DNA from 4 places in the Klebsiella sp. B345 genome. Region 1 is predicted to be linked to each of the others. Evidence: predicted binding sites of a transcription regulator. Region 1 holds the regulator's gene; each other region holds the start of a gene.

Region 1 (5,392 bases):
ACCAGCATCGCGGTGACAAAAAGCGGCGAAGCATGGGTAATGGTATGCAGCACCGGAGAAATGTAGGTATAGAGCGTGAACATAGCCCCCGCCCCAAGCACCGTGGTCAACAAGGCGGAAAGCACCTGCGGGCGCACCAGCACCGACAGCTCCTGTTTAACATTCGGACGTTCGCCGACACTGCCTTTAGGCAGAGAGAACCACAGGCTGACCATCGCCACCACTCCCAGCCCTGCAGTGGCGAGGAACGACATCCGCCAGCCGATCGTCTCACCAAGCCAGGTCGCCGCCGGCACGCCGCCGATATTGGCGATCGTCAGCCCCATAAACATGGTGGCAACCGCGCTGGCCTGCTTGTCTTTCGGAACGACGCTGGCGGCCACCACCGAACCGAGGCCGAAGAAAGCACCATGGTTAAGGCTGGTAATAATGCGTGAAATCAGCAGCGTGGTGTAATCCGGCGCCATGGAAGAGAGGACGTTACCGAGGGTAAAGATAGCCATCAGGAAAATGAGCGCGTTTCTTCGCGCGCGATGAGACAGCAGCAGCGTCATCAGCGGCGCACCTACCATCACACCGATCGCATAGGCGCTGATCAGCATTCCCGCAGCCGGAATAGACACGTCGACGCCTTTGGCAATGACCGGCAATAATCCCATCGGGGAAAACTCCGTCGTACCAATACCAAATGCGCCTATCGCCAGCGCGAGCAGGGGAAAGTTGATTTTCATTGCATGACTCCAGCAGACCGTCATCGGCGACGGTATCTCATCAGAAGTCAAAAGCATGACATCAATCACAGAAAAACAAAAGTAAACGAAATGGCAAAAGATTTTTGCGAAAATGATAATAATGGCGGGAACGGGGGGAAAGTGACCTCTCCCCCGGGAAAATTAGTGCAGAACTGCGGTCAGCCCGGCGGCAACGATTAGACCTAGAACAATAATCGTTGTTGTCAGCGAAAATTTTAAATCTGTATCCATCAATTTTTCCCCCTGTTTTCCCCACACGAAAAGTGAGCTTGCTCATTTTTGCACAATATCGCATAAAAATCTTCCAGGATTTAGGGTGATACACATTTTTGCTCTTCCCCTTTGCCGCAAGATCGGACAAAATCCCACGCTAATTTGAAAGCGTATCGGCCATTGACCCCTTCCTGTCGTTCTGTGTCGTTTTCCCGACGTGATGCAATGTTGAACATTGTATTCAGGGTGTGTTTAGGCAAACGTTTACGTACCGATTATCAGACGTTCAGGTCAAGGTCTGGAGTGAGAAGTAATGGCAACTATTAAAGATGTAGCGAAGCGCGCAAACGTTTCCACTACAACAGTATCACATGTTATTAACAAAACCCGTTTCGTCGCGGAAGAGACCCGCAATGCGGTCTGGGCAGCAATCAAAGAACTGCACTACTCACCCAGTGCCGTCGCGCGAAGCCTGAAGGTTAATCACACCAAATCGATTGGTCTGCTGGCGACCAGCAGCGAAGCGGCCTATTTTGCTGAAATTATCGAAGCTGTTGAAAAAAGCTGCTTCCAGAAAGGCTATACCCTGATTCTGGGTAATGCGTGGAACGATCTCGAAAAACAGCAGGCCTACCTGTCTATGATGGCGCAAAAGCGCGTCGACGGCCTGCTGGTCATGTGCTCCGAGTATCCGGAATCGGTGCTGAGCATGCTCGAAGAGTACCGCCATATTCCGATGGTGGTAATGGACTGGGGTGAGTCCAAGGCCGACTTTACTGATTCAGTCATCGATAACGCCTTTGAAGGCGGCTATATGGCCGGTCGTTATCTGGTGGAACGTGGCCATCGCGAAATTGGCGTGATCCCTGGCCCGCTCGAACGAAACACCGGTGCCGGACGACTGGCGGGCTTTATGAAAGCCATGGAAGAGGCCCAGATTTCTGTACCGGAAAACTGGATTGAACAGGGTGACTTCGAACCAGAGTCCGGCTATCGCGCGATGCAGCATATCCTGAACCAACCGCACCGTCCGACGGCAGTCTTCTGCGGCGGCGACATCATGGCGATGGGCGCTATTTGCGCGGCAGATGAAATGGGGCTGCGAGTGCCGCAGGATATTTCGCTGATCGGCTATGATAACGTGCGCAACGCCCGCTACTTCAGCCCGGCGCTGACCACGATTCATCAGCCGAAAGACTCCCTCGGCGAAGCCGCGTTTAATATGCTGATGGATCGCATCGTCAACAAGCGTGAAGAGTCCCAGTCTATCGAGGTTCACCCGCGTCTGGTGGAGCGTCGTTCCGTCGTTGACGGTCCGTTTGTCGATTACCGCCGCTAGTCCCCTCCCCGGCGCCGGTTATTCCGGCGCCCGCAACCATTCCCGGTTTAACGTTTCACTATCACCGAGATAATCCAGCATCCACAGCAGCGCAGGCGATGCATCGCTCTGTTGCCAGGTCAGGCAGCACGCCGCATCCGGAAACGGATTTTCCAGCTCAAGGGCGGTCCATTCTCCACGGTCGATCCACGGACGGGCAAAGTGCGTCGGTACCATCCCTACGCAAAGCCCGGCAGACAGGCAGGTGGCTGAGGATTCCCAGTCGGGCACCACCACGCGCTTTTGGTTATCCAACAGCCAGGTCGTGCGCTTGGGTAATGACCGGGAGGTATCTTCTCTGACCAAAGAGGGCCAGTTGCGCAACTCATCATCACTCAGCGGGCTGGTCATCTGCGCCAGTGGATGATGGCTGGCTACCACGCAGTGCCAGTTCAGCATGCCCATATCGCGAAAGGCGTAGCGCCCCCCCACCGGAATCGAACGCGTCGCCCCAATCGCCAGCTCCACGCGGCCATCCGCCAGCGCATCCCAGACGCCGTTGAACACTTCCTGAAAGACAATCAGTTCAACATCGGAAAAGTGACGATAAAAATCGACAATCATCTGGCGCATCCGCGCCGGTTTGACGATGTCATCGACGGCAATCGACAGCTGGCCGCGCCAGCCATTGGCTATCTGCTGGCACTGCTGGCGGGTGATCTGCATTTTTTTGATAACAGAGCGCCCTTCCTGTAAAAACCAGACCCCGGCCGGGGTTAATTCGACATCGCGATGGCGACGTTCGAACAGCGGAACTGCCAGCCACTCTTCCAGCTGACGGACGGTGTAGCTGATAGCGGAAGGGACGCGATGGAGTTCCTGCGCTGCTGCACTAAAGCTGCCGTTGCGGGCGACAGCATCAACAACTTCCAGCGAGTATTCAGACCACATATTCTGCCTACAAAATTTTTGAATGCATGTAGCAAATATTAGCGTTTCACAAGCCAGAATGCACTCCCTACACTCTGCGGCATTATACCGGCATCAGCAGAAGAGAATGTTATGCAACAACCTGGGAAAGGATTTTTAGTTTGGCTGGCGGGACTCAGCGTGTTGGGTTTCCTGGCCACCGATATGTACCTACCGGCCTTCGCCGCGATTCAACACGACCTCAACACCTCCGCGGCCTCGGTCAGCGCCAGCCTGAGCCTGTTCCTCGCCGGCTTCGCTATCGGACAACTGTTCTGGGGCCCACTCTCTGACCGTTACGGGCGTAAACCGATTCTGCTGAGCGGCCTCGCGATCTTCGCCATCAGCTGTCTGGGGATGCTGTGGGTCCGCGACGCGACGCTGATGCTGGTCCTGCGCTTTATTCAGGCCATCGGCGTTTGTGCCGCTGCGGTCACCTGGCAGGCGATGGTGACGGACTATTATCCAGCCCAGAAAACAAACCGTATTTTCGCCACCATCATGCCGCTGGTGGGATTATCGCCGGCGCTGGCGCCGCTGCTCGGCAGCTGGCTGCTTAACCATCTGGAATGGCAGGCGATTTTTGCCACCCTTTTCGCCATCGCCCTGCTGCTGATGGTCCCGACCCTGCGCCTGAAGCCGGTGCATAAACCAGCCGGCGATGCCCAGAAGAAACTGACCTTCCTGACGCTGCTGCGCTCACGTGAATACAGCGGTAACGTGCTGATCTACGCCGCCTGCTCTGCCAGCTTCTTTGCCTGGCTGACCGGCTCGCCGTTTATTCTGCATGACATGGGTTATGGTCCAACGGCTATCGGGCTGAGCTACGTGCCACAAACCATTGCTTTCCTGATTGGGGGTTATGGCTGCCGCGCAGCGCTGCAGAAATGGCAGGGCCAGCAATTGCTGCCGTGGCTACTGGTGGTGTTCGCCGTCAGCGTTGCTGCCACCTGGATGGTCGGGCGACTTGAAAATGCTTCCATCGTCGGCGTGATGATTCCATTCTGCGTGATGGCGATTGTTAACGGCGGGATATACCCGATCGTCGTCGCCCAGGCACTGAAACCATTCCCACAGGCTACCGGCCGCGCCGCCGCGCTGCAGAACACCCTGCAGCTCGGGCTGTGCTTCCTGACCAGCCTGCTGGTATCCGCGCTGATCGCAACACCGCTGCTGACCACCACCAGCGTGATGCTGGTTTCTATCGTGCTGGCCGGGATTGGCTACCTCATGCAACGCCAGAACGCCTACCTGACGGTAGGCTCATCTCACGCCTGACCTGTTATAAGCATGCTTTGGCCCAGTAATTAGCATGCTAAGAGGTTTTTATTGAAAGCCGGATTTCAGCAGCCTATACTGGATCCGGCATCACATAAATAGACCTTTAATTGTTTTTAACGGGAGCAGGATGCGTCTCGTTTCACCATGGATGGCCTTTCGGCAAGGGTTATCGCCCTTCCTCTGTTCTACGTCGGATAGCAGCTTCACGGATATTCCGTGAGATTTCTCACAAAGCCAAAAAAGCGTCTACGCTGTTTTAAGGTTCTGATCACTTGGGCGTGATGGAGAAGCTATGAGTTCATCGTGTATAGAAGAAGTAAGCGTACCAAACGACGACTGGTACCGAATTGTAGCCGAGTTACTCGGTCGCGCGGGCATTGAAATTAATGGTTCCGCTCCCTCCGATTTGCAGATTAAAAACCCGCTTTTCTTTAAACGTGTTTTGCAAGAAGGTTCACTAGGACTCGGCGAGAGTTATATGGACGGCTGGTGGGATTGCGAGCGTCTGGATATATTCTTCCATCGTGTGCTGCGCGCCGGACTGGAAAACCAGCTCCCGCACCATCTTAAAGATACGCTACGTATTGCTGGCGCTCGCCTGTTTAATCTGCAAAGTAAAAAGCGTTCCTGGATTGTCGGGAAAGAACATTACGATCTTGGCAATGACCTTTTCAGCCGGATGCTCGATCCCTATATGCAATATTCCTGCGCCTACTGGAAAGACGCACAATCACTGGAAGAGGCTCAGCAGGCAAAACTGGATCTTATCTGCCGGAAGCTGCAGCTGGAGCCAGGCATGCGGGTTCTGGACATTGGTTGCGGCTGGGGTGGTCTGGCCTATTACATGGCGAAGCACTAT
Region 2 (5,392 bases), 2.1 Mb from region 1:
GCCTCTGCCAGCACGCTGCCGCCAGCGGTCAGCTGGAAGTTACCATCGCCGGTAATCGGCAAGGCCGGCCAGCCCCACTGCTGCAGAATATTCAGCGGCACGCCGCGGCCGTTGAGGCTCAGGGTGACCTGCCGCTGGGGAAGTTGCGATACCGCGGCGGTAGCCTGCAGAATGCCGCGCTCGGTAAAGGCGCTCAGCTCATTAATATTGACCGTGGAGGCGTTGGCGCTCAGTTTTAACGAGGGGCGACGGACATCCACGCGGTTAAAGGTCGCGGCAGCGGCATTCAGCGTGGCGTTACCGTTCCAGACGCCCCAGCGACGATCTTTCACCAGCTGCAATTCGCCACCGTAACCGTCAAGGGCGGTGATCTGCCACGGGAACGTAGGATCGATGTCGATCACCAGGTTACGGCTGGCGCTGAATTTCTTCAGCGTCAGGCTTTGCAGCCAGGCTGGCAGCGGCTCCATCCACAGCTGTTTCCAGTTCTCAGGAAGGGTGTACTCCAGCCCGGCAAAGGCGGCGTCATCCAGCACCAACGCGTTACCGGCGCGCAACCAGTTACCGGAAGTGCGCACCATTCCTCCTTCCCAGCGCGACGTAAACTGGCGCAGGGCAATCCCCTGAGGTGAAAATTCGGCATTGGCGATCGGGTCGAGCAAATGCAGCGAGCCGTTAATGAACTCGCTGGCATTCATCGACAGGGTTCCCTCTTCGCTCTGCCAGTCGCCGTGGCTCAGGGTCAGGTTCCGCAGGTTAAGGTCGAGGTCCGTCACCGCCCAGTCCGGCCCCTGCAGGCGCGCATCGGTCATATCAAGGCGGCCAATTTGCAGCGAAGGAATGCTGGTCAGCGGGGTGAAGAAGTCCGCCAGCGATTTATCGCTCTGCAGGCGAATTTCGTTGAGCTGTAGATTATCCACCAACCAGCTGCCGTCGGCGTTGCGTTTGGCGTTACCGGTCAGCGTCCCGCGAGCGACATCGGCGCCGAGGGTGGAGAGCGTGACCTCGCCGTTATCGAGGCTGCCCTGAATCAACACGTTGCTGGCATCAACACCGTTGAGGGTCAACGAACCGGCGCTCATCTGAATCTGCGCCTTTTTACCCAGCACATTGCCTGCTTCCGGCGCCCAGGGGCTGACGCCGCCGGTGACGCGCTGGGCGCTCAGGTCCCAGCCAGTTTCCGGGCTGTTAAACGCCATATTGCGCAACTGCAGGCGGTCGGCGGCAAAAGGTAAGGAGGCGGAGGAGGGGGAAAGGTTTAATGTCCCGTCGCTCAGCACAATCTCGTCGGCGTGCAGCGGGTCGCTGAACTGGCGGGTACTGAAGCCAATATCGACCGTTTTGGCGACCAGCGTAGGCGGCTTGCCGTCGCGCCCGAACGTCACATTTTGCAGTTGCAGATGCAGCGGTGAAGAGAAGTCGTGATCCATCTCGTCAAAGGAGACCTGCCAGCCGGTGCCGTCACTCAGCCAGGCGCTGGCCTGACGCGCGCCCCAATGGGTCTGCAGCAGGAACCAGGCGGCGACGATCGCGACCAGCAGGGCGGTCAGCAGCCAGAGCAGTAACTTTCCAGGCAATTTCATGGTCTTACATCCTGAGCGAGGCACATAAGGCTGTTATGCCCGAATTATGCGCAATCCTCAAGACAGGAATTGTGTAATCAGATGATGTGAGGCTACCGCAGGGGTCATACGCAGGTATGCCCCGGCCGCCGAATGCGACCGGGGAAGTTAAGGCAGGATCAGTTTTTCTCTGGTGGGAAGACCAGGTTCAGGACAATCGCCGTAATACCGCCGGCAGCAATCCCGGAGGAGAGCAGGTTCTTCAGCCAGTCAGGGGCGAACTGCAAAATCAGCGGCTGCTGGGACACGCCGAGCCCGACGGCCAGCGACAGGGCGATAATCAGGATCGCACGACGGTTCAGTGGCTCGCGGGAGACGATACGCACGCCGGACGCGGCGATGGTACCGAACATAACCAGCGTGGCGCCGCCCAGCACCGGCTCAGGAATGTGCTGAACAAAGCCGCTGACCGCCGGGAACAGGCCAAGCACGATCAGCATCAGCGCCACCACAAAACCGACATAGCGGCTGGCTACACCAGTCAGCTGAATAACGCCATTATTCTGGCCAAAACAGGAGTTCGGGAAGGTGTTGAAGACGGCAGAAACAAAGGAGTTCAGGCCGTTCGCCAGCACACCGCCTTTCAGGCGTTTCATATACAGCGGGCCGGAAACCGGCTGCTCGGAAACGTCGGAGGTCGCGGTGATGTCGCCGATGGTTTCCAGCGAGGTGATCATAAACACCAGCATTAGCGGCAGCAGCAGGCTCCAGTCAATGCCGAGGCCGTAGTAGAGCGGCGTTGGAACCATGATCAGGCTGTCGTTGGCCGGAGCGGCATTGGCCGGCAGCATATCGAGCAGCCAGGCTGCCAGATAGCCCGCCGCCATGGCAATGACCAGCGACGCAATGCGCAGGTACGGGTTGCGCTGACGGTTAAGAATAATAATCAGCGCCAGCACGATGCCCGCCAGCAGCAGGTTTTTCGGCGCGCCAAAAGTATGGTCCGCCATGGCCGCGTAGCCGCCGCCAATTGAGGTCAGGCCGACCTGAATCAGCGACAGGCCGATAATCATCACCACTACGCCGGAGACCAGCGGGGTGATCACTCGCCGGGCCAGGTGCAGCACGCGGGAAATGACCATTTCTGTGCAGCTTGCCAGCATCAGGGTGCCGAACAGCGCCGCCATCATCGTTGGCACGTCGGCGCCGCCGGTTTTTAGCGCGGTTCCGCCCATAATCAGCGGGGCGACGAAGTTAAAACTGGTGCCCTGGATGGAGAGCAGACCGGAGCCGACCGGGCCCCAGGCTTTAATCTGGATGATGGATGCCACGCCGGAAGCGAACAGCGACATGCTGATGATGTGCTGGGTATCCTGAGCCGGAAGGCCCAGCGCCTGGCAGATGAGTAACGCCGGTGTGATGACCGCGACAAACATTGCCAGCAGGTGCTGAAAGGCGGCAAACAGGGTTTGTGGTAAAGGCGGGCGGTCTTCGAGACGGTAGATTAATTCGCTGGTTGTTTTCGACGCAACCGGTTGCGCAACTTCTGACTCGGCGGTATTAACGGACATCACAAGCATTCCCAAAGTATCAAAGCGGGAATTTTATCGGACTGTAGTACAAAAGCAAACGTTTGCCACTCTTTGGCGGGAAATTTTTATACAAAAAACCAGACAGGAAATTTTATTAACATTTTGTATGCTTGATCGCATCAATATCAAAACAAACTATCTTTTCCTGTTATTTGCTACGTGCTTTTGCTTAAAATCTGGCTCCGATTTCTCAAGACGAGAATATATCGACACCGGGAATACCGTCGCGTGTGAATGAATCATGCGCAAATAAGGAGCTTTTTTATGTTTCACCTCGATACCTTATCGACGCTCGTTGCCGCAACCTTGGTGCTGCTTCTGGGCAGACAACTTGTCCAGAAAGTCCCCTTCCTGAAGAAATACACTATCCCTGAACCTGTTGCAGGCGGCCTGCTGGTGGCGCTGGCGCTGCTGGTGCTGAAAAAAAGCATGGGTTGGGAAATCGACTTTGATATGAGCCTGAAAGACCCGCTGATGCTGGCGTTCTTTGCGACTATCGGGCTTAACGCTAACCTGGCCAGCCTGCGGGCAGGCGGTAAAGTTCTGGGGACGTTTCTGATTGTGGTGGTGGGTCTGCTGCTGCTGCAAAATGCTCTCGGCATTGGCATGGCGAAGCTGCTGGGCCTGGACCCGCTGATGGGCCTGCTGGCCGGTTCGATCACCCTCTCCGGCGGCCACGGTACCGGCGCGGCGTGGAGTAAGTTGTTTGTTGAACGTTACGGTTTTGCCAACGCCACCGAAGTGGCAATGGCCTGCGCCACCTTCGGTCTGGTGCTGGGCGGCCTGATTGGCGGCCCGGTCGCGCGTTATCTGGTTAAACACTCCTCTTCTCCGGACGGAACGCCGGACGATCAGCTGGCGCCTACCGCGTTTGAAAAGCCTGAGATGGGCCGAATGATCACCTCGCTGGTGCTGATCGAGAGCATTGCCTTAATCGCAATCTGTCTGACGCTCGGGAAGGTGGTTGCGCAACTGCTGATGGGAACGGTGCTGGAATTGCCGACCTTTGTCTGCGTGTTGTTTATCGGCGTGATCCTCAGCAACGGTCTGGCGCTGGCGGGCTTCTATCGCGTGTTTGACCGGGCGGTATCGATCCTGGGTAACGTCAGCCTGTCGCTGTTCCTCGCCATGGCGCTGATGAGCCTGAAGCTGTGGGAGCTGGCTTCGCTGGCGCTGCCGATGCTTGCCATCCTGGCGGTGCAGGCGGTGGCGATGGCGCTGTATTCGATTTTCGTCACCTACCGCATGATGGGCAAAAACTATGATGCCGCGGTGCTGGCTGCCGGTCACTGTGGCTTTGGTCTCGGCGCAACGCCGACGGCGATTGCCAATATGCAGGCGATTACCGACCGCTTTGGCCCGTCGCATATGGCGTTTCTGGTGGTGCCGATGGTGGGGGCGTTCTTTATCGATATTGTGAACGCGTTGGTGATTAAGCTGTATCTGCTGTTGCCGATCTTTGGCTAAATCCCTGTCGTCTTTCAGGCCACAGGTGCGTTGACTACGTTTGCTTATCCCGGTCACATAGTTATCTATGTGACCGGGATTGTGATCGGGATTGCCAGGTAAAGATCCGTGCCGGCCTGTAGCCCCGGTCAGCGTCGCGCCACCGGGGACTGGGGGAACTTACTCTTCGTGCTCTTCCCACGCCAGGGCGCGTTTCACCGCTTTTTTCCAGCCGCTGTAGCGGAAGTTACGCTCGGTGGTTTCGATCCCCGGGCGGAATTCGCGTTCAATAACGGCTTTCTCCTGCAGCTCATCCAGATTTTGCCAGAAGCCAACGGCCAGGCCTGCCAGATAAGCGGCGCCCAACGCGGTGACTTCACGGACTTCCGGGCGTTCTACGCGGGTACCCAGGATGTCTGACTGGAACTGCATCAGGAAATTGTTAGCGACAGCACCACCGTCGACACGCAGCGCGTGCAGACGAATACCAGAGTCCGCCTGCATCGCTTCCAGCACATCACGTGTCTGATAGGCAATAGATTCCAGGGTTGCACGGATAATGTGGTTGGCATTCACCCCGCGGGTCAGGCCGAAGATCGCGCCGCGTGCATACGGGTCCCAGTATGGTGCGCCGAGGCCGGTAAACGCCGGGACGACATACACCCCGTTGGTATCTTTCACCTTGGTGGCGAAATATTCGGAATCGAACGCGTCGTTAATCAGTTTCATTTCGTCGCGCAGCCACTGAATAGAGGCACCGGCCATAAACACCGCGCCTTCCAGCGCATAGTT
Region 3 (5,392 bases), 2.3 Mb from region 1:
TTTCGCAGCCGCTGCCCCTGGGGGAGGTCGCCATTCGGGTGAATGCTGCCGAAAGGCACCTGCACGCCCGGCTGCATTCTGCGGGGCATCTGATTGGTCAGGCCGGTGAACGCTTTGGCTGGCAGCCCATTAAGGCTCATCACTGGCCTGGCGAAGGGCGGATCACCTTCAATGCCGGAGCACAGGCGTCGCTGCCCGAAGCCAGCGCGCTGCTGGCGCAGGTTGAAGCCTGGCAGGCAGAGAATTTACCGCGTCAGATCTCGTTTGCCGATGGCCTGCGCAAGGTCGGGTTCGGCGACATGCTGAGCTATCCCTGTGGCGGTACGCACGTCGCCAGCCTGGCAGAACTTGGTAAGGTGACGATACTGCAGGTGAAAATGAAAAAAGGGCAGTTAATCGTTAACTACACGCTGGAATAGCAACAATGTTGCAGCGCATCAGCCCATTTCCGCGATAAAACCCCCGTATTTCCTGCCAGCGCTGTCTGGCAATTTTGCCTGCCTGCTTATAGTTTTTACTGATATCGATCGCGGTTTGTCATAAATTTCTAATTATCGGTGTTTTTGAGTAGCGGCCCATCGTTGGGCTGGTTACTCTGAAAACTATTTACTTGCAGTTAACAAAAGAGAATAGCTATGCATGATGCACAAATCCGCGTGGCCATCGCGGGCGCGGGCGGCCGGATGGGACGCCAGTTGATTCAAGCGGTACAGCAGATGGACGGCGTGGCGCTGGGCGCGGCGCTGGAGCGTGAAGGTTCCTCCCTGCTCGGCAGCGATGCGGGCGAACTGGCAGGCGCAGGCCGCATGGGCGTCACGGTGCAAAGCAGCCTGACGGCAGTCAAAGATGATTTTGACGTGCTGATCGATTTTACTCGCCCGGAAGGCACCTTAAACCACCTGGCGTTTTGCCGCGAGCATGCGAAAGGGATGGTGATTGGTACGACGGGTTTTGATGACGCAGGAAAACAAGCCATTCGCGATGCCGCGCAAGATATTGCCATTGTTTTCGCGGCTAATTTCAGCGTCGGCGTTAACGTCATGCTGAAACTGTTGGAAAAAGCGGCGAAGGTCATGGGTGACTATACTGATATCGAAATTATCGAAGCTCACCACCGCCACAAGGTCGATGCGCCGTCAGGCACAGCGCTGGCGATGGGCGAGGCGATTGCCAGTGCCCTGAACAAGGATCTGAAGGATTGTGCGGTCTACAGCCGTGAAGGCTATACCGGAGAGCGCGTACCGGGCAGCATCGGCTTTGCCACCGTGCGCGCGGGTGACATCGTCGGGGAACATACGGCGATGTTCGCCGATATCGGCGAGCGCATTGAAATCAGCCATAAAGCCTCCAGCCGGATGACGTTTGCCAATGGCGCCGTTCGTTCCGCATTGTGGCTGAAAAGCAAGAAAACCGGGCTTTTTGATATGCGAGACGTCCTGGAGTTAAACAGTTTATAAGGTTTATTACCCATCGTGATGTGGTTGTTGCATTCAATATGTAATTGATTGCAAAGGGCAATATTTTATTGCCCTTTTTATTTTTAGTTGTTTCATTAATATTTTTGATTAAGTCTTTATAATTTTGCGTTATCTCTTCTTTTTCTGTTGTGTTATTGTAAATTTTGACCATCCGGTCTACTTTTTCACACTCAGACCCGCATTTTTTCAATCTTCCTGGTCCGCAAGCGTTTTCTTAGCATAGTTAGTTGATCTTTTTGCCCGCTAAAGCACTACGAAGTGTCCAGTGACGTAAAAATAGATTAAAAATATCGGCTTTAAGTTGACTTTTGCCCGACATCTCTCCAGAATGCCGCCGTTTGCCAGAAATCCATAGGTAAGCAAATTTGCATTGATTCGTGCTATCGATATGCATTAATATGCAAATAAAGTGAGTGAATATTCTCTGGAGGGTGTTTTGATTAAGTCAGCGCTATTGGTTCTGGAAGACGGAACCCAGTTTCACGGTCGGGCCATCGGGGCAACGGGCACGGCGGTTGGGGAAGTCGTTTTCAATACTTCAATGACCGGTTATCAAGAAATCCTCACTGATCCCTCCTATTCCCGCCAAATTGTCACTCTTACTTATCCCCATATCGGTAATGTCGGCACCAATGCCGCCGATGAAGAATCTTCTCAGGTACATGCTCAGGGTCTGATTATTCGCGACCTGCCGCTGATTGCCAGCAACTTCCGCAATACCGAAGACCTCTCTTCCTACCTGAAGCGCCATAACATCGTGGCGATTGCCGATATCGATACCCGTAAGCTGACGCGTTTGCTGCGCGAAAAGGGCGCACAGAACGGCTGCATCATCGTAGGGGATAACCTGGATGCACAGCTGGCGCTGGAAAAAGCCAAAGCGTTCCCGGGCCTGAACGGCATGGACCTGGCAAAAGAAGTCACCACTTCAGAAACCTACAGCTGGACGCAAGGAAGCTGGACGCTGGCGGGCGACCTGCCGGAAGCGAAAGCGGAAAGCGAACTGCCGTTCCACGTTGTGGCCTACGATTTCGGTGCCAAACGCAACATTCTGCGCATGCTGGTCGACCGCGGCTGCCGTCTGACCGTCGTGCCGGCACAAACCTCTGCGGAAGAGGTGCTGAAGATGAATCCGGACGGGATCTTCCTGTCCAACGGTCCTGGTGACCCGGCGCCGTGCGATTACGCTATCGACGCGATTGAGAAATTCCTCGAGACCGACGTTCCGGTGTTCGGCATCTGCCTCGGTCATCAGCTGCTGGCGCTGGCAAGCGGAGCGAAGACCGTGAAGATGAAGTTCGGCCACCACGGCGGCAACCACCCGGTCAAAGATATCGATAATGACGTGGTCATGATTACCGCACAGAACCACGGTTTTGCGGTCGACGAAGCATCCATGCCGGCTAACCTGCGCGTGACCCACAAGTCACTGTTCGATGGTACCCTGCAGGGCATCCACCGCACTGACAAACCGGCGTTCAGCTTCCAGGGACACCCGGAAGCGAGCCCTGGCCCGCATGATGCCGCGCCGTTGTTCGACCATTTTATCGAGTTAATTGAGCAGTACCGCCAGTCCGCGAAATAATCAGGAGAAAAAAGCCATGCCAAAACGTACAGACATAAAAAGCATCCTGATTCTTGGCGCTGGCCCGATCGTTATCGGCCAGGCTTGTGAATTTGACTACTCTGGCGCTCAGGCTTGTAAAGCCCTGCGCGAAGAAGGTTACCGCGTCATCCTGGTGAACTCTAACCCGGCCACCATCATGACCGACCCGGAAATGGCCGATGCGACCTACATTGAGCCGATTCACTGGGAAGTGGTTCGTAAAATCATTGAAAAAGAGCGTCCGGACGCGGTTCTGCCGACCATGGGCGGCCAGACGGCGCTGAACTGTGCGCTGGAGCTGGAACGTCAGGGCGTGCTGGAAGAATTCGGCGTGACCATGATTGGCGCCACCGCCGATGCGATTGATAAAGCAGAAGACCGCCGTCGCTTCGATGTGGCGATGAAGAAAATTGGGCTTGATACCGCGCGTTCTGGTATTGCACACACGATGGAAGAAGCGCTGGCCGTTGCTGCCGATGTGGGCTATCCGTGCATCATTCGCCCGAGCTTCACCATGGGCGGTACCGGCGGCGGCATTGCCTACAACCGCGAAGAGTTTGAAGAAATTTGTACCCGCGGTCTGGATCTCTCTCCGACCAACGAGCTGCTGATTGATGAATCGCTGATCGGCTGGAAAGAGTACGAAATGGAAGTGGTGCGCGATAAGAATGACAACTGCATCATCGTCTGCTCCATCGAAAACTTCGACGCCATGGGGATTCACACCGGTGACTCCATCACCGTGGCGCCGGCGCAAACCCTGACCGACAAAGAGTATCAGGTGATGCGTAACGCCTCGATGGCGGTACTGCGTGAAATCGGCGTGGAAACCGGCGGCTCTAACGTTCAGTTCTCGGTGAACCCGAAAGATGGTCGCCTGATTGTTATCGAAATGAACCCGCGCGTATCACGCTCCTCCGCACTGGCATCGAAAGCCACCGGCTTCCCGATTGCCAAAGTGGCGGCGAAACTGGCGGTCGGTTACACCCTGGATGAGCTGATGAACGACATCACCGGCGGTCGTACCCCGGCATCGTTCGAACCGTCCATCGACTACGTCGTTACCAAAATTCCACGCTTCAACTTTGAAAAATTCGTGGGCGCGAACGACCGTCTGACCACGCAGATGAAATCCGTGGGTGAAGTGATGGCGATTGGCCGCACCCAGCAGGAATCTCTGCAGAAAGCGCTGCGCGGCCTCGAAGTGGGCGCCACCGGTTTCGACCCGAAAGTGAGCCTCGACGACCCGGAAGCGCTGACCAAAATCCGCCGCGAGCTGAAAGACGCTGGCGCCGAGCGTATCTGGTACATCGCCGATGCATTTCGTGCCGGGCTGTCCGTGGACGGCGTCTTCAACCTGACCAACATCGACCGTTGGTTCCTGGTGCAAATCGAAGAGCTGGTACGTCTGGAAGAGAAAGTGACCGAGCTTGGTATCACCGGCCTGACCGCTGACTTCCTGCACCAGCTTAAGCGCAAAGGCTTTGCCGACGCGCGTCTGGCAAAACTGGCGGGCGTGCGTGAAGGCGAAATCCGCAAGCTGCGCGACCAGTACAATCTGCACCCGGTCTACAAGCGCGTGGATACCTGTGCGGCGGAATTTGCGACCGATACCGCCTACATGTACTCCACCTACGACGAAGAGTGTGAAGCGAACCCGTCCGTTGACCGCGATAAAATCATGGTCCTCGGCGGCGGCCCGAACCGTATCGGTCAGGGTATCGAATTCGACTACTGCTGCGTACACGCCTCGCTGGCGCTGCGTGAAGACGGTTACGAGACCATTATGGTCAACTGTAACCCGGAAACTGTGTCGACCGACTACGACACTTCTGACCGTCTGTACTTTGAGCCGGTCACCCTGGAAGACGTGCTGGAAATCGTACGTATCGAGAAGCCGAAAGGCGTCATCGTGCAGTACGGCGGCCAGACTCCGCTGAAACTGGCGCGTGCGCTGGAAGCTGCTGGCGTACCGGTTATCGGTACCAGCCCGGATGCGATTGACCGTGCGGAAGACCGCGAGCGCTTCCAGCAGGCGGTTGACCGTCTGAAGCTGAAGCAGCCGGCTAACGCCACCGTTACCGCCATCGAGATGGCCGTTGAGAAGGCAAAAGAGATTGGCTACCCGCTGGTGGTACGTCCGTCCTACGTCCTCGGTGGCCGGGCAATGGAAATCGTCTACGACGAAGCCGACCTGCGTCGCTACTTCCAGACCGCAGTCAGCGTTTCTAACGATGCGCCGGTGCTGCTGGACCGCTTCCTTGATGACGCGGTAGAAGTTGACGTGGACGCGATCTGCGACGGCGAA
Region 4 (5,392 bases), 1.9 Mb from region 1:
CAACGCACGGTCATTGCCGGGTCGTCTGCCAGCACGGTGGCGCTGCTGGTCAGAATGGCGTGGCTCTGCGCGCGCAGACGCTGCACGTCGCGGCGCGCCTGTGGTGAGGTGATCCACTGGCTTTCTCCGCTGGCCATGGCGGTACGGCCATCCAGCGAAGCACCCATTTTGAGCTGTACATACGGGAAACCGGTGCGCATCCGCTTCAGAAAGCCTTTATTCAGCGCTTCGGCCTCGTTCATCATCAGGCCATGGCTGACGTCGATACCTTCTTGCTGCAAACGGTACAGGCCGCGTCCCGCCACCTGCGGGTTAGGATCCTGCATGGCGGCCACAACGCGGGTCACGCCAGCGGCGATCAGCGCGTCACAGCACGGCGGCGTGCGGCCATGATGGCTGCATGGTTCCAGCGTCACGTAGGCGGTAGCGCCTCGGGCTTGCTCACCGGCCATTCGCAGCGCATGTACTTCCGCATGCGGCTCGCCGGCTCGATAGTGAAAACCTTCGCCGACGATTTCGCCGTTTTTGACGATCACACAGCCGACGTTAGGATTGGGGTGGGTGGTAAAACGCCCGCGCTGCGCCAGCTTCAGTGCGCGCGCCATGTACATTTCGTCATGCATGACTTAATCCTGTAAGCGGGCGATCTCTTCGCCAAATTCTTTGATGTCTTCGAAGCTACGATAGACCGAAGCAAAGCGGATATAGGCGACTTTATCGAGCTTTTTCAGCTGTTCCATCACCAGGTTGCCGATCATCTTGCTGGGTACTTCGCGTTCACCGGTGCCGCGCAGGTGCGTTTTGATATGGTTAAGCGCCATTTCTACGTCGTCGGCGCTAACCGGGCGTTTTTCCAGCGCTTTCAGCATTCCGCTGCGCAGCTTATCCTCATTGAAAGGTTCCCGCACCTCGTCGCTCTTGACCACCCGCGGCATTACCAGCTCTGCCACCTCAAACGTCGTAAAACGTTCGTTACAAACCAGGCACTGCCGACGACGACGCACAGAGGAGCCCTCTCCCACCAGGCGGGAGTCGATCACTTTGGTATCTACGGCGAAACAGAATGGGCAATGCATGGCGCGTCCTGATATGAAGTTAAACTGAAAGACAGTTTACCGCGAAGTGACCCGACTACAAAGAAAGAGCTTTTGAGATAAAGGATCTATGGTTGGTTATCAGAGACGATCTACCATGAGTTATCCCCTTTTGACGGAATCCCTTATTATGACAAGACGTTATTTGAAGCTGGCGATACTGACGACATTGTTCACGCTCAGCGCCTGCGCGCAGCAAAGTGAAGTCCGACAGATGAATCAAAGCGTGAGCACGCTGAGCAAAGAGATGACCCAACTGAATCAGCAAACAGTGAAAATTACCCAGCAAAATTCCCTGAATGCGAAATCCAGCAGCGGCGTCTATCTTCTGCCTGGTGCCAAAACCCCGGCGCGGCTCGAGAGCCAGATCGGCACGTTACGCATGTCGCTGCGGGATATCGCCGCCGATGCCAACGGCACCCGACTGACCTTACGTATTCAGGGTGAATCCAACGATCCGCTTCCGGCGTTTAGCGCCACCGTCGCTTCCGGGCAGATTACCGGCACCACCCAGAGTTATCAGGAAGTAAACGTGCAGGAGCAGCTGATCAGCGCCCCTGCCAGCATTCTGGCCCCCAGCGATGTGGATATTCCGCTGCGCCTGAACGGCATCTCCCCGGAACAGCTCGGTTTCCTGCGTATTCACGACATCCAGCCCGCCACCCCGCAATAACCTCTCCCATCGGGTGTCTTTGACACCCGTTTTCACCGCCGAAAATCCATTTACAATTTTTGCGAACAGTTCAGTAAAAATTGACGCCATTGATGAATTTCAGTGGCATTTTGTCAGTAAATGCATAGAATCGTGAACGCAATCGATTACGTATGTTTACTTTATGTGAAACAACACATATTTTTGTGAGCAATGATTTCTATAATAGACGCCACAGAAATACGAAATATTTAGAAACGCTTCGGCAACGTTCTTAACGCCTTTTGGCTTAATTTAAACAGTGGCATCATTATGAAAAAAACATTACTGGCAGCAAGCGCGGTCCTGGCGCTCTCCGCATCTTTCACTGCTGGCGCGGCAGAAAACGACAAACCTCAGTACCTGTCCGATTGGTGGCACCAGAGTGTGAACGTGGTGGGCAGCTACCACACCCGTTTTGGACCGCAGATCCGTAACGATACCTACCTGGAATACGAAGCGTTCGCCAAAAAAGACTGGTTTGATTTCTACGGTTATATCGATGCACCGGTATTCTTTGGCGGTAACAGCACCGCGAAAGGTATCTGGAACAACGGTTCCCCGCTGTTTATGGAAATCGAACCGCGTTTCTCTATCGACAAGCTGACCAACACCGACCTCAGCTTCGGCCCGTTCAAAGAGTGGTATTTCGCGAACAACTATATCTACGATATGGGGCGTAACGATTCTCAGGAGCAGAGCACCTGGTATATGGGTCTGGGTACCGATATCGATACCGGCCTGCCGATGAGCCTGTCCCTGAACGTCTATGCGAAATATCAGTGGCAGAACTACGGAGCTTCCAACGAAAACGAGTGGGATGGCTACCGTTTCAAAGTGAAATACTTTGTTCCGCTGACCGACCTGTGGGGCGGTTCCCTGAGCTACATCGGCTTCACCAACTTTGACTGGGGTTCCGATCTGGGCGATGACAACTTCTACGATATGAACGGCAAGCACGCGCGCACCAGCAACTCCATCGCGTCCAGCCACATCCTGGCGCTGAACTATGCGCACTGGCACTACTCGGTGGTTGCTCGTTACTGGCACAACGGTGGTCAGTGGGCGGATGACGCGAAGCTGAACTTCGGCGACGGCGACTTCAATGTCCGTTCCACCGGTTGGGGTGGTTACTTTGTTGTCGGCTACAACTTCTAATCGCTGCTGATTTTCCCCGGCGGCAACGCCGGGGATTGCATAGTCTTAGCGCTCCTCACACTTTACCTTACGCAAGAAATCACTCAATGAACGGTCAGCCCGTTCGCTAAAATGGCGCCCGGTTGCCACAATATTCAGGCATCGGTCGAGGCGAAAACAGCGATAATCGACGCGCAATTCGCACCAGCTCACCAGCAGCCAGCGCTCTCCCCAGAAAAAAAGCCCCAGCGGCAGCACTTCACGCTGTGATACCTTTCCGCCTTCATCCCGATAGTGCAGATCCAATACCTGCTGGCCGGAGACTGCCCGGTGCACCAGATCAAACTGCTCTTTGGTGTAGCCCTGCGAACCAAAGTCCGGGGCGAACAGGCGCGACAGCTCCGCCTGGCGTCGGCTCTCCGCCGGCAGTATGGCCAGCACTTTTTCCTGCGCCGACTCCAGCGCCTGGGACATCGAAACGCCGCCCCAGGTTTGCAGCAGCCTAATCGCCGCGACCAGCGCCTCCGACTCCTGGGTCGTCAACATCAGCGGCGGCAAATCATAACCCGCCAGCAGCCGATAGCCGCTGCCGGCCTCTCCCTCAACCGGGACGCCGGAGAGCGACAGGTCGCGAATATCGCGGTAAATCGTGCGTTCCGATACGCCGAGCCGCTCGGCCAGCAGCCCGGCGGTGGTTAATCTTCTCCCCCGCAGGATCTGGACGATTTGAAAAAGACGGTCGGCGCGTCGGCTCATAAGCGTTATCTCATTTATGCTGGTTGGTGCAGGCCAATTCGATTCCCCTCGCTATCGATAAACAGGGCAATCGTCCCGATATCGTCCGCCAGCTGCAGCGGGCCAAAAACACAGTGCCCTCCCGCAGAGCTTACCCGGTCGAGCGTCGCCGCCAGATCGCCAGTATGCAGATAGATAATGCAGCCTTGATCGGCAGGTTTAACACCGTCAAACTTTGCCAGCGCGCCGCCAGGAGCCGGATCCTGATAAGGGAATACGGCCAGTTGAGCACAGTCCATATTTTCCCGTTTCAGCGTCACCTGCATCACCGGTTCGTAAAACGCCACGGCACGATCCATGTCGGCGACCGGAATTTCAAACCAGTTAATTACGTTGTTCATACATCCTCCTGTCCATTGTGTGGGTTCAGAAGGAGTGTATGACAGGCCTCCTGACAGCATACTGTCAGGAGTGTTTAACTACGCTGTACACACCAGCGCGCGGGTGCGATCCAGCAACCACGGGCGCAGATAGCCGACGGTATTGGAAAACGGCAGGACTTCTTCCGGTAGCTCTATCCCTAACTGCTGGCAGACCCAGGCGCGCCGGGTGACAATTCGCTGCCACAGCTGCGGCCAATCTTGCGCCAGTGCGTCGCGCAGCGACTTATCGGCCACCGCCACGGTGTCTTCGATGCTGGCGCCGGCATACCCCGCCCGTGAGGGAATAATATCGATTTGCAGCAGCATACCGCTGCGGATGCAGGCGTTGGAATCAGGCCCGATAGGTGAGCACAGCCACTCTTCGTCCGCCACCAGATGCCCGGGGTTCAGATGCCAGTGATAGTCCGCCTTCGGCAGTACACTCTCGATCAGCGCGTACATCTCGCCGCCGCGCATCCCGATGCGTAAATTCTCCAGCCAGCTGACCACCGCGTTGAAATAGGGCTTCGCCACCACCTCAAGATAGTCAGCTACTTCCGGTGCCAGCTCAGAGTCGTCGCTCACCACGTAGGCGGCGCGGCTGCTTAGGCCGCCTTTATAACTGGTGGTCAGCGAGAATTTATCGCCACGCTGAATGATCTTATCGCCAGGATACAAGTTGGCATGGGCGAAACGATCCCCGGTAGCGGCAATCATCACCACGGTATTAGGCTGCCCTTGCGCCGCCAGTAGCGCGCCGATCTGCTTTTCCGTTTTTCCGGGGGCAATGGCGTCGAGCGCGGTCAGAACCGCCGTCGATGCGAGGTTTGCGCCATATTCATAATGGGCCAGTTCATTGGCATTATTGACCGTTCTTACCCCGCTATCCGGGGCGATAAAAATCCCCGTGGCATTGCGCAAGACCGCCTGCGGACCCGCGGCCTGGCGAATGGCATCGACGATAAACGCAGGCAGGTCGAACATCTGCGCCCGGTCGTCGGCATCACCGGTAAACAGCTTCCAGCCCGCCAGCCCCAGCGTTTTCCCCGCCACGATCCCCGCATCCTGCAGCAGCTGCGGCAGGCTTTTGTCCGTAGTCATCGGCTGGTTCGGCAATGAGAACCATGGGGCGTGGATCACCCGATTCTCCAGCCGGGCAAAGGCCGCCAGCTTGAGGTTTTCGTTGCCCAACACCAGCACCGCCTCCCCCTCTCGATGCAGCACCAGCAGCGCCTCTTCAAAACGCGGGATAAACCCGGTGAGATACTCAAAGTTGCCGCCGTGCTCTTTATCGGCATAGATGACCAGCGTGT

What was found. Region 1 encodes PurR, which represses purine synthesis genes. Its sites were predicted from a motif close to CANGCAAACGTTTGCNTG; they were not measured.
Region 2: ACMYSO_RS13435 (nucleobase:cation symporter-2 family protein) is a predicted target of PurR. The motif match lies at 3,185-3,202, and genes of this name have one in related genera.
Region 3: carA (glutamine-hydrolyzing carbamoyl-phosphate synthase small subunit) is a predicted target of PurR. The motif match lies at 1,806-1,823, and genes of this name have one in related genera.
Region 4: ACMYSO_RS19365 (nucleoside-specific channel-forming protein Tsx) is a predicted target of PurR. The motif match lies at 1,903-1,920, and genes of this name have one in related genera.

The regions. Positions count from the first base shown of each region.
Region 1 covers NZ_CP180443.1:729,624-735,015, forward strand. The annotation lists gene ACMYSO_RS03425 (MFS transporter) at 1-731, opposite strand, end outside; gene ACMYSO_RS03430 (YnhF family membrane protein) at 894-983, opposite strand; gene purR (HTH-type transcriptional repressor PurR) at 1,279-2,304, shown strand; gene punR (DNA-binding transcriptional activator PunR) at 2,323-3,234, opposite strand; gene punC (purine nucleoside transporter PunC) at 3,346-4,530, shown strand; gene cfa (cyclopropane fatty acyl phospholipid synthase) at 4,826-5,392, shown strand, end outside.
Region 2 covers NZ_CP180443.1:2,848,990-2,854,381, reverse strand. The annotation lists gene ACMYSO_RS13440 (AsmA family protein) at 1-1,583, opposite strand, end outside; gene ACMYSO_RS13435 (nucleobase:cation symporter-2 family protein) at 1,742-3,133, opposite strand; gene gltS (sodium/glutamate symporter) at 3,419-4,621, shown strand; gene glpK (glycerol kinase GlpK) at 4,781-5,392, opposite strand, start outside.
Region 3 covers NZ_CP180443.1:3,732,353-3,737,744, forward strand. The annotation lists gene ACMYSO_RS17570 (alanyl-tRNA editing protein) at 1-419, shown strand, start outside; gene dapB (4-hydroxy-tetrahydrodipicolinate reductase) at 636-1,457, shown strand; gene carA (glutamine-hydrolyzing carbamoyl-phosphate synthase small subunit) at 1,915-3,063, shown strand; gene carB (carbamoyl-phosphate synthase large subunit) at 3,080-5,392, shown strand, end outside.
Region 4 covers NZ_CP180443.1:4,123,081-4,128,472, reverse strand. The annotation lists gene ribD (bifunctional diaminohydroxyphosphoribosylaminopyrimidine deaminase/5-amino-6-(5-phosphoribosylamino)uracil reductase RibD) at 1-623, opposite strand, end outside; gene nrdR (transcriptional regulator NrdR) at 627-1,076, opposite strand; gene ACMYSO_RS19370 (DUF3251 domain-containing protein) at 1,225-1,767, shown strand; gene ACMYSO_RS19365 (nucleoside-specific channel-forming protein Tsx) at 2,059-2,943, shown strand; gene ACMYSO_RS19360 (helix-turn-helix transcriptional regulator) at 2,989-3,678, opposite strand; gene ACMYSO_RS19355 (VOC family protein) at 3,693-4,058, opposite strand; gene ACMYSO_RS19350 (M24 family metallopeptidase) at 4,137-5,392, opposite strand, start outside.